2 regions of the Atlantibacter sp. genome follow, and region 2 is predicted to be linked to the other one. Evidence: predicted binding sites of a transcription regulator. Region 2 holds the regulator's gene; the other holds the start of a gene.

Region 1 (5,207 bases), on a different contig from region 2:
GCGCGGATCCTCGGCAAATCAATTATTCGCGAGATCCTGTACCACGTACTGATGGGGCCGCGCGGCGGGGCGCTGCTGGCGCTGGTCAGCCGCCAGACGCATTTCAGCCTGATAAGCCGCGTGTTGAAACGCATTGAAAACCAGTACACCGAAAACCTGACCGTGGACCAGCTGGCGCTGGACGCCAATATGAGCGTGTCGGCGTTTCACCATAACTTCAAATCGGTGACCAGCACATCGCCGTTGCAGTACATCAAAACCTTCCGCCTGCATAAGGCCAGAATGTTGATTGTTCATGACGGGATGAAAGCCAGCGCGGCGGCGATGCGTGTCGGTTATGAGAGCGCATCGCAGTTTAGCCGGGAGTTTAAACGCTATTTCGGCGTGACGCCGGGAGAGGACGCGGCGCGGATGCGCACCTTGCAGGGAATGTAGTCACCCCGCCTTGCAGCGAGGTGACGTATCAGGCGAATTTCTTCTTCAGCACTACCGTCAGCGCGCCGATAAAGCCCGCCACCAGCAGCACGATAGGCAGCACCATCAGGAAAGTCATCACCTGGTCTTCATGGCGCTTCACGAACGGGATCATGCTGAGCGCATAGCCGAAGCTGGTCACCACACCGACCCACAAAAACGCGCTGAGCCAGTTAAAGAACTGGAAGCGGCGGTTAGACAGGCCGGAAATGCCCGCCATGGTCGGCAGCAGGGTGCGGATAAACGCGAGGAAGCGCCCCGCCAGCAGCGCCAGCAGGCCGTGCTGATCGAACATGCAGGTGGCGCGCTGGTGATATTTTTGCGGCAACTGCTTCAGCCAGCCTTTTACCGTTCGGGTATTGCCGAGCCAGCGGCCCTGCACGTAGCTCAGCCAACAGCCGAGGCTGGCTGCGGACGTCAAAATCACCATCGTCGGGACAAAATCCATCACGCCTTTCGCCACCAGCGCCCCTGCCAGCAGTAATAAACTATCGCCGGGTAAAAATGAGGCGGGTAACAGCCCATTTTCCAGAAACAGCGTGGCGAACATCACGCCGTAAACAATGCCGACCACATGCGGATCTGCCAGCGCGGCGAAATCATGCTGCCAGAGCGCGGAAACAATATTCTGAATAACAACCATGGGTAATCCTGACGAACAGCGTGTATAGGGTTATTGTAATCGCAAAACGCCCCGAGCGGTTTGATCCGGGGCCCAATAAATACAGACTATTCTGTCCTTATCGCTGTCCAGCGCTGGCAACTTCAGGCTATGCGCCCGAAACCGGCTTCCAGATCGGCAATCAAATCTTCGACATTCTCAAGGCCGATATGAACGCGAACCAGCGTACCGTCGAAATCGACACGGCTGTCCGGGCGGATGGCGGCGATCTCTTCAGGTTGGTTGGCAAGAATAAGCGATTCGAAGCCGCCCCAGGAATAGGCCATCCCGAAATAATTAAAATTATCGAGATACGCCGCAAACTCAGTCTCGTTAAGGCGTTTTTTCAGGATAAAAGAGAATAAACCGCTGCTGCCGAGAAAATCGCGTTTCCAGAACTCATGGCCTTTACTGCCGGGCAATGCCGGGTGATTCACGCGCGCCACCTGCGGATGCGCCGCCAGCCATTCAGCGACTTTTAAGCTGCTTTCATGGTGCTGACGCAAACGTACCGCCAGGGTACGCAAACCACGGCTGGTCATATAAGCGGTATCGGCATCCAGCATCTGGCCCATCAAATAGGCGTTTTCGCGCAGTTGCGCCCAGCAGCGTTCATTGGCGACCGCCGTGCCCACCATGCCGTCAGAATGGCCGATCAGGTATTTGGTGCCCGCCTGAATAGAAATATCAATGCCGAAATCCAGCGCTTTAAACAGCACGCCCGCCGCCCAGGTGTTGTCGATCATAATGATCGCCTCAGGCGCGACGCGGCGTACCGCAGCGACAATCGCCGGAACATCGTGCACTTCCATGGTGATAGAACCGGGTGACTCCAGAAACACGACTTTGGTGTTCGACTGGATATGCTCTGCGATACCCGCGCCGATCAGCGGGTCGAACCAACTGGTGGTCACGCCAAGTTTGGCGAGAATTTTGGTACAGAAATCCTGCGTCGGTTCATAGGCGGAGTGGGTCACCAGCACATGATCGCCTTGTTCGACAAACGCCAGAATGGTATTCGCCACCGCCGCTGCGCCGCAGGGGAACAGGGCACAACCCGCGCCGCCTTCCAGTTCGCACATCGCTTCCTGAAGCGAGAAGTGGGTTAGCGTGCCACGCCGCCCGTAAAACAGCTCGCCGGACGCACGCCCGGCAGTCGCCGCTTTTTTGGCAGCCACGCTGTCAAACACCAGTGATGACGCGCGTTGGATCACGCTATTCACTGAGCCCTGGGTATAACGTTTGCTGCGTCCGGCATTCACCAGCGCGGTTTCGATGTGCGGTTTTGTCATCTCGGCGAAATCCTGTTTATACGTCTGGATGTCCATACGTTACCACGGTTAAGGGTCAGGTCTTCTTCAACGAAGGTTAAAAAGTTAAAAAATAGTCGGCTGACTCGATTTACTGCGTAAGCGCAAGGAAAATTGCGGCTTTTTCCGACACTATGCAAATACTAATGAGAACTACTATCAATTCGGCGATGTTTTGATATTATTAGCGACAGTTTTGTGATTTTTGTCCTGGAGATACAGAGTGGGTAATGAGTTGATGCAGACGGATCTCTCCGTCTGGGGTATGTATCAGCACGCTGATATCGTGGTGAAGATGGTGATGATTGGCCTGATTCTGGCCTCCATCGTGACCTGGGCGATTTTCTTTAGCAAAAGCGCTGAACTGCTGAGCCAGAAGCGCCGTCTTAAGCGCGAGCAGCAGCTGTTGGCTAAAGCCCGTTCCCTGAACGACGCCAGCGAAATTTCCGCCTCCTTCCACGGCAAAAGTCTCAGCACCGCGTTGATTAACGAAGCCCAGGATGAGCTTGAGCTCTCCGAAGGCAGCGAGGACAACGAAGGGATTAAAGAGCGTACCGGTTTCCGCCTTGAGCGCCGTGTTGCGGCGATTGGCCGCCATATGGGCCGCGGCAACGGTTATCTCGCCACTATCGGCGCGATCTCCCCGTTCGTGGGCCTGTTCGGCACCGTGTGGGGCATCATGAACAGCTTTATCGGTATCGCCCAGACCCAAACCACTAACCTCGCGGTTGTCGCGCCAGGCATCGCAGAAGCGCTGCTGGCGACGGCGATTGGCCTGGTGGCGGCGATCCCGGCGGTCGTTATTTACAACATTTTTGCGCGGATGATCGGCAGCTATAAAGCGACGCTGGGCGATGTCGCTGCGCAGGTTCTGTTGCTGCAAAGCCGCGATCTGGATTTGAATGCTTCTTCTGCGCGCCCGGTGCGTACCGCTCAGAAATTACGTGTAGGTTAATGCCCTATGGCAATGCGTCTTAACGAGAATCTCGACGACAACGGCGAAATGCATGAAATCAACGTGACGCCGTTTATCGACGTGATGTTGGTTCTGCTGATTATCTTTATGGTGGCCGCGCCGCTGGCGACGGTTGACGTCAAAGTGAACTTGCCGGCCTCTACCAGCCAGCCGCAGCCGCGCCCGGAAAAACCGATTTACGTATCGGTGAAAGCGGACAAATCGATGTTCCTCGGTAATGAGCCGATTACTGAGGAAACGATGATCGCGCAGCTGGACACGCTGACGGAAGGCAAGAAAGACACCACGGTGTTCTTCCGCGCGGACAAAACCGTTGATTACGAAACCATGATGAACGTGATGGATACCCTGCATCAGGCGGGCTATCTGAAGATTGGTTTAGTCGGCCAGGAAACCGCGAAAGCGAAGTAATTTCCGGGCGTTAAAAAAGGCGTGGTGAAGACCACGCCTTTTTTGTTGCCTGGATTTAGCCTAAATGCTCGCCCCCGGTCACGCCATGCACTTCCGCCGTGACATAGCTCGATTCCTGGCTCGCCAGATAAACATAAATTGGTGCCAGTTCGGCAGGTTGGCCTGCGCGTTTCATCGGCGTTTGTTTACCGAATTCCGGCAGTTTTTCCTGCGGCTGCCCGCCGCAAATCTGTAACGCCGTCCAGATGGGACCTGGCGCCACGCAATTCACGCGGATCCCTTTCTCGGCAATTTGCTTCGCCAGACCGCGCGTGAAGTTGAGTATTGCGGCCTTGGTAGAAGCATAGTCCAGCAAATGCGGGCTCGGCTGATACGCCTGAATCGACGACGTTGTGATAATGCTGGCACCGGGTTTCAGGTGCGGTAGCGCCTGCTGGGTGATCCAGAACAGCGCGAACACGTTGACCGCATAGGTTTTAGTGAACTGTTCACTGGTGATCTCCGCGATATCCTGCACGGCGACCTGTTTACCGGCCACCAGCGCCAGAATATCCAGCCCGCCGAGTTCCTGCACCGCCTGGTCCACCAGGCTGCGGGCAAATTGCTCATCGCTCAAATCCCCGGGGATCAGCACGGCTTTACGCCCGGCTTCTTCGATAAGCTTTTTCACCGCTTCGGCATCTTCCTGCTCAGCAGGCAGATAGTTCAATACCACATCAGCGCCTTCACGCGCGTAAGCGATGGCCGCCGCGCGCCCGATGCCCGAGTCGCCGCCGGTAACCAGCGCTTTACGATCCTTAAGGCGGCCCGAACCGACATAGCTTTGCTCGCCGCAGTCGGGGACCGGATCCATCTTCGCCTGGATACCCGGAACAGGCTGCAACTGCTTCGGGTATTCTCCGGTGTAGTACTGGGTGGTTGGGTCCTGAACCTGGGATTGATCGTTAGCCATAAGGGATCTCCATCAGTTAAAAATTCCCTTTAAGGATAGTGCCCGGGCGTGAGTTTTCAGGCGGATTCAGGATATTCCTGAATAAAAATCCTTTCTAATGCGCTTTTTACGGCTTCGTTTGAAAGCCATGCGCGAAGCGCTTATGGTTAAAATTCAGTGGATTATCTTGATATAAGAAACGGGCGGGCCGGTTAGCTGTCGGCGGGAGGAGGAGAGACTGTCGTGTCGGGGTTGGCAGGCGTGAGCGTTTCAGGAGGCAGTGTCGCCACGGTTATCGTTTTGTACTGTTTCTCAGCCAGCTTGCGGCTCATCAGCAGCGTGGCGGCTTCTTGCGCTTTTACCTGCTGGTACTGGGCTTCTATCTGCGCTTCCAGCTCGTTTTTCAGCGTTGGATTTTTAGTCATTATGGCGCAAAGCACGGCC
Region 2 (5,207 bases):
GCCGTCAGCGAAGCCGGGATCACCTCTCGCCAGGATGCGGCGGCGCTGATGCGTGAACAAATCCCTGAAGAAGGGGTGATTCAGTTTCTGCTCAAATCTTTCGCATCCGGCGAGTGGCGTTTCAATGTGCCAGCGCTGTGGGATCAGTATTCACATATCGTCGGTTGGGAAACGGTGCCCGCCTGGGATCATCCGGCGCTATTTATTCGCGGCGGCAATTCGCCGTACGTGGATGAAAGCCATCGCGAGGCGCTGCTTGCGCAATTCCCTCAGGCGCGCGCGCACGTCGTAGCGGGCGCGGGCCACTGGGTTCATGCCGAAAAACCGCAGGCGGTGGTACGGGCAATCCGCCGCTACCTCGATGCCGGGTAAAAAATGGTTAAAAATAAAGCGGCTGATAACTCAGAGTGCCGTTAACGCGTTGGCGCGCTGGATTCCCTCATGTATGATGGCGCGCTTAACTGCATCCGAGCCCCGCTCCTGCACCCTGTTTTCCCTGTCAAAACGCGCATCATGGCCAAAGAACAAACGGACCGTACGACATTAGATCTGTTCTCGGACGAACGCCGCCCGGGCAGACCCAAAACTAACCCGCTGTCACGCGATGAACAGTTGCGCATTAACAAGCGCAACCAGTTAAAGCGCGACAAAGTGCGCGGGCTCAAGCGCGTTGAGCTCAAACTGAACGTTGAAGCGGTTGACGCGCTCAACATGCTGGCAGAGGCCCGCAATATCAGCCGCAGCGAATTGATCGAAGATATTCTGCTGTCACAGCTCGCCGCCCTTAAGGACTGAGAGTTATCTAAAAACACGGCGCGATGTAGCAGACTGTGCACATGGCCGTGATAGAGATTTCCGCCAGCTTGTCTGTTCTGCTATGATTGCCCTATCTGTAGGCTTTTTGCCTCAACCATCTCATTAAGTTTCAAGAGGTTATTTTACTCATGGCAATCGTAGGCATTTTCTTCGGCAGCGATACCGGCAACACTGAAAATATCGCAAAAATGATTCAAAAACAGCTTGGTAAAGATGTTGCTGAAGTGCGTGATATTGCTAAAAGCAGCAAAGAAGACCTCGAAAGTTTTGATATTTTGCTGCTGGGCATCCCTACATGGTATTACGGCGAAGCGCAGTGCGACTGGGATGACTTCTTCCCGACCCTCGAAGAGATTGATTTCAACAATAAACTGGTTGCCCTGTTTGGTTGTGGCGACCAGGAAGACTATGCCGAATACTTCTGCGATGCCCTGGGCACCATGCGTGACATTATTGAACCGCGTGGCGCAACTATCGTTGGCCACTGGCCGACTGAAGGCTATCACTTTGAAGCTTCCAAAGGCCTGGCGGATGACGATCACTTCCTCGGTCTTGCCATCGACGAAGATCGCCAACCGGAACTCACCGCAGAACGCGTTGAAAAATGGGTGAAACAGGTTTCTGAAGAGCTGCACCTGCAGGACATCATCAACGCCTGATTATTAAAGGCGCTAAGTCAATTAGCGTCTTTTTATCTTAATTGATAGGCAAAAGCGATAAAAATAATTGCTACAAATTTTTAACTTTTGCCTCCAGACCTGTACAATACACGCCTTACGCATCGGGTGATTTTGCAACAAATGCAGGCAGCGCCACGATTTTGGGTATTTTTAAGCAAGGCAGTTGCAGTTTTCATTTAGCCATGGCAGTTCTATAATGAAACGCATAATGCCTTGCATCGATCTCTTGCTCCCTGAGGAGCGAATCGTTACGTAACAGGACAAATTCCGCATGACTGACAACAATACCGCATTGAAAAAGGCTGGCCTGAAAGTCACGCTTCCGAGGTTAAAAATCCTCGAAGTGTTGCAGGGGCCGGACAACCACCATGTCAGTGCGGAAGACTTATACAAACGCCTGATCGATATGGGTGAAGAGATTGGGTTAGCGACCGTTTACCGCGTTCTTAACCAGTTTGATGATGCCGGAATCGTCACACGCCATAATTTTGAAGGCGGCAAATCCGTTTTCGAGTTGACTCAGCAGCATCATCACGATCACCTCATTTGCCTGGACTGCGGTAAAGTGATCGAGTTTAGCGATGATTCAATCGAAGCGCGCCAGCGTGAAATTGCCTCCCGTCACGGTATTCGCTTAACTAACCACAGCCTGTACCTGTATGGCCATTGCGCAGAAGGCGATTGCCGCGAAGACGAAAATGCGCATGAGATTGCAGAAAAGTAATTTTTTCTAGAATCATGAATTCCAGTAAAAGCCGACTAATGTCGGCTTTTTTATTTCTGATGATTTAAAAAATAACAGGCATGGCTTGCTTAATAATGAAACCTTTAAGTAAATCCTGTAATGAATTAAATAATATGAATGATGTTTTAAGAATATATCAATAACCATACGAATCAGTAGGTTATGATATATTGTGACGTCTTATTACCCGTCGGGCCTGTTTGTTGCGTTGCGGTTTAAAAATGCCATCACTTAAAATAGTGAGTAACATCGCATCCGATAAAATAAATCTGGTTAATCGCAATGACATTACCGCAGAAACCCCTCTCTGAATTATATCGCTTAACGGATTTATTCACTGACTATAACAAACTTACGCGTGTTGAAAGATATACCTTAATACCCGTAAGACCCCATACCGTTACGCTGATTCATGGTGGGCAGTTTTCTATCATTCGCAGCAGCGATAGATTATTATTCGAAAAACAAACTGCACCAGCGCTGTATGGGCTAACCGGTAATGCCCGAAATCTGGCCTATCTGCGCATTTATGCTGATACGCAATGCCATTTCCAATTAGTGCCTCTGGACATTTTCATGCAGCGGCTTGACGATAATCATTCGCTGCACTTAATACCGGCAATTTTATCGTGGTATATAGAAAGCTTACTTTATCGGGATGAGATGATGATGGGGCGAAATAGTTATCAAATGATAAAGGGGAATCTCCTCCATCTTAATCAATTAGATGAGTTTATGCGGTCAAAAATCAATGTTGCGGATTTCATCGTCAAACGAACCAATTTATCCCGCAGCATCGTCATGAAAGTTTTGTCCGCGATGCGCGCTAAAAATCATATTGATGTTAAAAGAGGCAAATTGCTGACGATCAATCAACTGCCTGAAAAACTCAGTTGATGCGAGAGGCCATTCATCGCAACCTAAGACGTTCTCCGGGCCTTTCTCTTTTCATTTAAGAAGCTTCGCGCAAAAAAACGCCGCATTACGCGGCGTTTTAGCAATGAAATCTTATTCCCCGATTTTCGCCCAGGTATCGCGTAACCCTACCGTACGGTTGAACACCAGATGTCCAGGTTTGGAATATTTGCTGTCGAGGCAGAAATAACCTTCACGCTCGAATTGCAGCGCGTTGCCCATTTCCGCATCCTGGAGGCTCGGCTCGCCAAAACCCTGCTTGATCACCAGCGACTCTGGATTGATAGTCGACAGGAAATCTTCTGCCGCGCCGGGATTTGCCACGCTAAACAGACGATCGTACAGGCGGATTTCAATCGGTAACGCATGGCTGGCACTCACCCAGTGGATCACGCCTTTCACTTTGCGGCCGTCCGCCGGGTCTTTGCTCAGGGTTTCTGCGTCGTAGCTACAGAAGATAGTGGTGATGTTGCCTTCCGCGTCTTTTTCTACACGCTCAGCTTTAATCACATAGGCATTACGCAGGCGGACTTCTTTACCCAGCACCAGGCGCTTGTATTGCTTGTTAGCCTCTTCGCGGAAGTCGGCGCGGTCGATCCACACTTCGCCGCTGAACGGCACTTCACGGCTCCCCATCTCCGGTTTGTTCGGGTGGTTTGGCATCGTGACCCTTTCGCTCTGGCCCTGCGGATAGTTCTCGATCACCAGTTTCACCGGGTCGATAACCGCCATGGCACGCGGCGCGTTCTCGTTGAGATCTTCACGGATGCAGGCTTCCAGCGCAGCCATTTCTACCGTGTTGTCTTGCTTAGTCACGCCGATGCGTTTGCAGAACTCACGGATAGAGGCAGCGGTATAACCGCGACGACGCAGACCTGAAATGGTCGGCATACGCGGGTCGTCCCAGCCTTCAACGATCTTTTCCGTCACCAGCAGGTTGAGTTTGCGTTTTGACATAATCGCATACTCAAGATTCAGACGAGAGAATTCATACTGACGTGGATGAACCGGAATGGTGATGTTATCCAGCACCCAGTCATACAGACGGCGGTTATCCTGGAATTCCAGGGTACAGAGTGAATGGGTAATGCCTTCCAGCGCATCGGAGATGCAATGGGTAAAGTCGTACATCGGATAGATGCACCACTTGCTGCCGGTCTGGTGATGATCGGCGAATTTAATGCGGTAAATCACCGGGTCGCGCATCACGATAAACGGCGACGCCATGTCGATTTTCGCACGCAGGCAGGCTTTGCCTTCTTCGAAACCGCCGGTACGCATTTTTTCGAACAGCGCGAGGTTTTCTTCTACACTGCGATCGCGGTATGGGCTGTTTTTACCCGGTTGAGTCAGGGTGCCACGGTATTCGCGAATTTGCTCCGGCGAAAGTTCGTCAACATAGGCCAGGCCTTTGTTGATCAGCTCAACGGCATATTGATGCAGCGCATCGAAGTAGTCAGAAGAATAACGCACGTCTCCTGACCACTGGAAACCTAACCACTGGACGTCGTTTTTGATGGAATCAACGTATTCGATATCTTCTTTTACCGGGTTAGTGTCATCGAAACGCAGATTGCACTGGCCCTGATAATCTTTGGCGATGCCAAAGTTCAGGCAGATCGATTTTGCATGGCCGATATGCAAATAACCGTTCGGCTCAGGCGGGAAACGGGTATAAACAGTCGAGTGTTTTCCACTGGCCAAATCTTCATCAATGATTTGGCGAATAAAATTAGTCGGGCGGGCTTCAGCCTCACTCATCGCGCATTCCTCAAAGCTTCGCAAAATAGATAACGGTGAATGATCTTATAACCTAAGACGGGACACAACCATTAGTTGCACAAAAACACAATAACCGCTGCGTTCTGGCGATTTTCCATAAAAAAAGCGGCGGAATTCTCTTCCGCCGCTTAAGGCAACCTCTTACTCAGGAGCGATTATTTGCCTTTAATCTCATACAGTGGGGTTTGACCGGCAATGACCTGACCTTGCGCCTTAATGACCAGGCCGCTGAAGTCGTCGATGTTGCTGCAAACCACCGGGCTAATCAT

The links. The regulator Fur, encoded in region 2, represses iron uptake genes when iron is present. The targets are predictions, from matches to a motif close to ATAATAATGAGAACNACTATCAA.
Region 1: the regulator Fur is predicted to act here: its motif matches at 2,586-2,608, upstream of exbB (tol-pal system-associated acyl-CoA thioesterase).

The regions. Positions count from the first base shown of each region.
Region 1 is NZ_DAMBQK010000006.1:58,037-63,243, reverse strand. Features, by position in the region: gene RT120_RS08030 (AraC family transcriptional regulator) at 1-435, shown strand, start outside; gene RT120_RS08025 (DedA family protein) at 464-1,117, opposite strand; gene metC (cystathionine beta-lyase) at 1,240-2,427, opposite strand; gene exbB (tol-pal system-associated acyl-CoA thioesterase) at 2,669-3,400, shown strand; gene exbD (TonB system transport protein ExbD) at 3,407-3,832, shown strand; gene RT120_RS08005 (SDR family oxidoreductase) at 3,888-4,784, opposite strand; gene RT120_RS08000 (cytoplasmic protein) at 4,976-5,207, opposite strand, start outside.
Region 2 is NZ_DAMBQK010000020.1:53,510-58,716, forward strand. Features, by position in the region: gene ybfF (esterase) at 1-372, shown strand, start outside; gene ybfE (LexA regulated protein) at 514-795, shown strand; gene fldA (flavodoxin FldA) at 945-1,475, shown strand; gene fur (ferric iron uptake transcriptional regulator) at 1,768-2,220, shown strand; gene RT120_RS16530 (helix-turn-helix domain-containing protein) at 2,524-3,138, shown strand; gene glnS (glutamine--tRNA ligase) at 3,250-4,917, opposite strand; gene nagE (N-acetylglucosamine-specific PTS transporter subunit IIBC) at 5,094-5,207, opposite strand, start outside.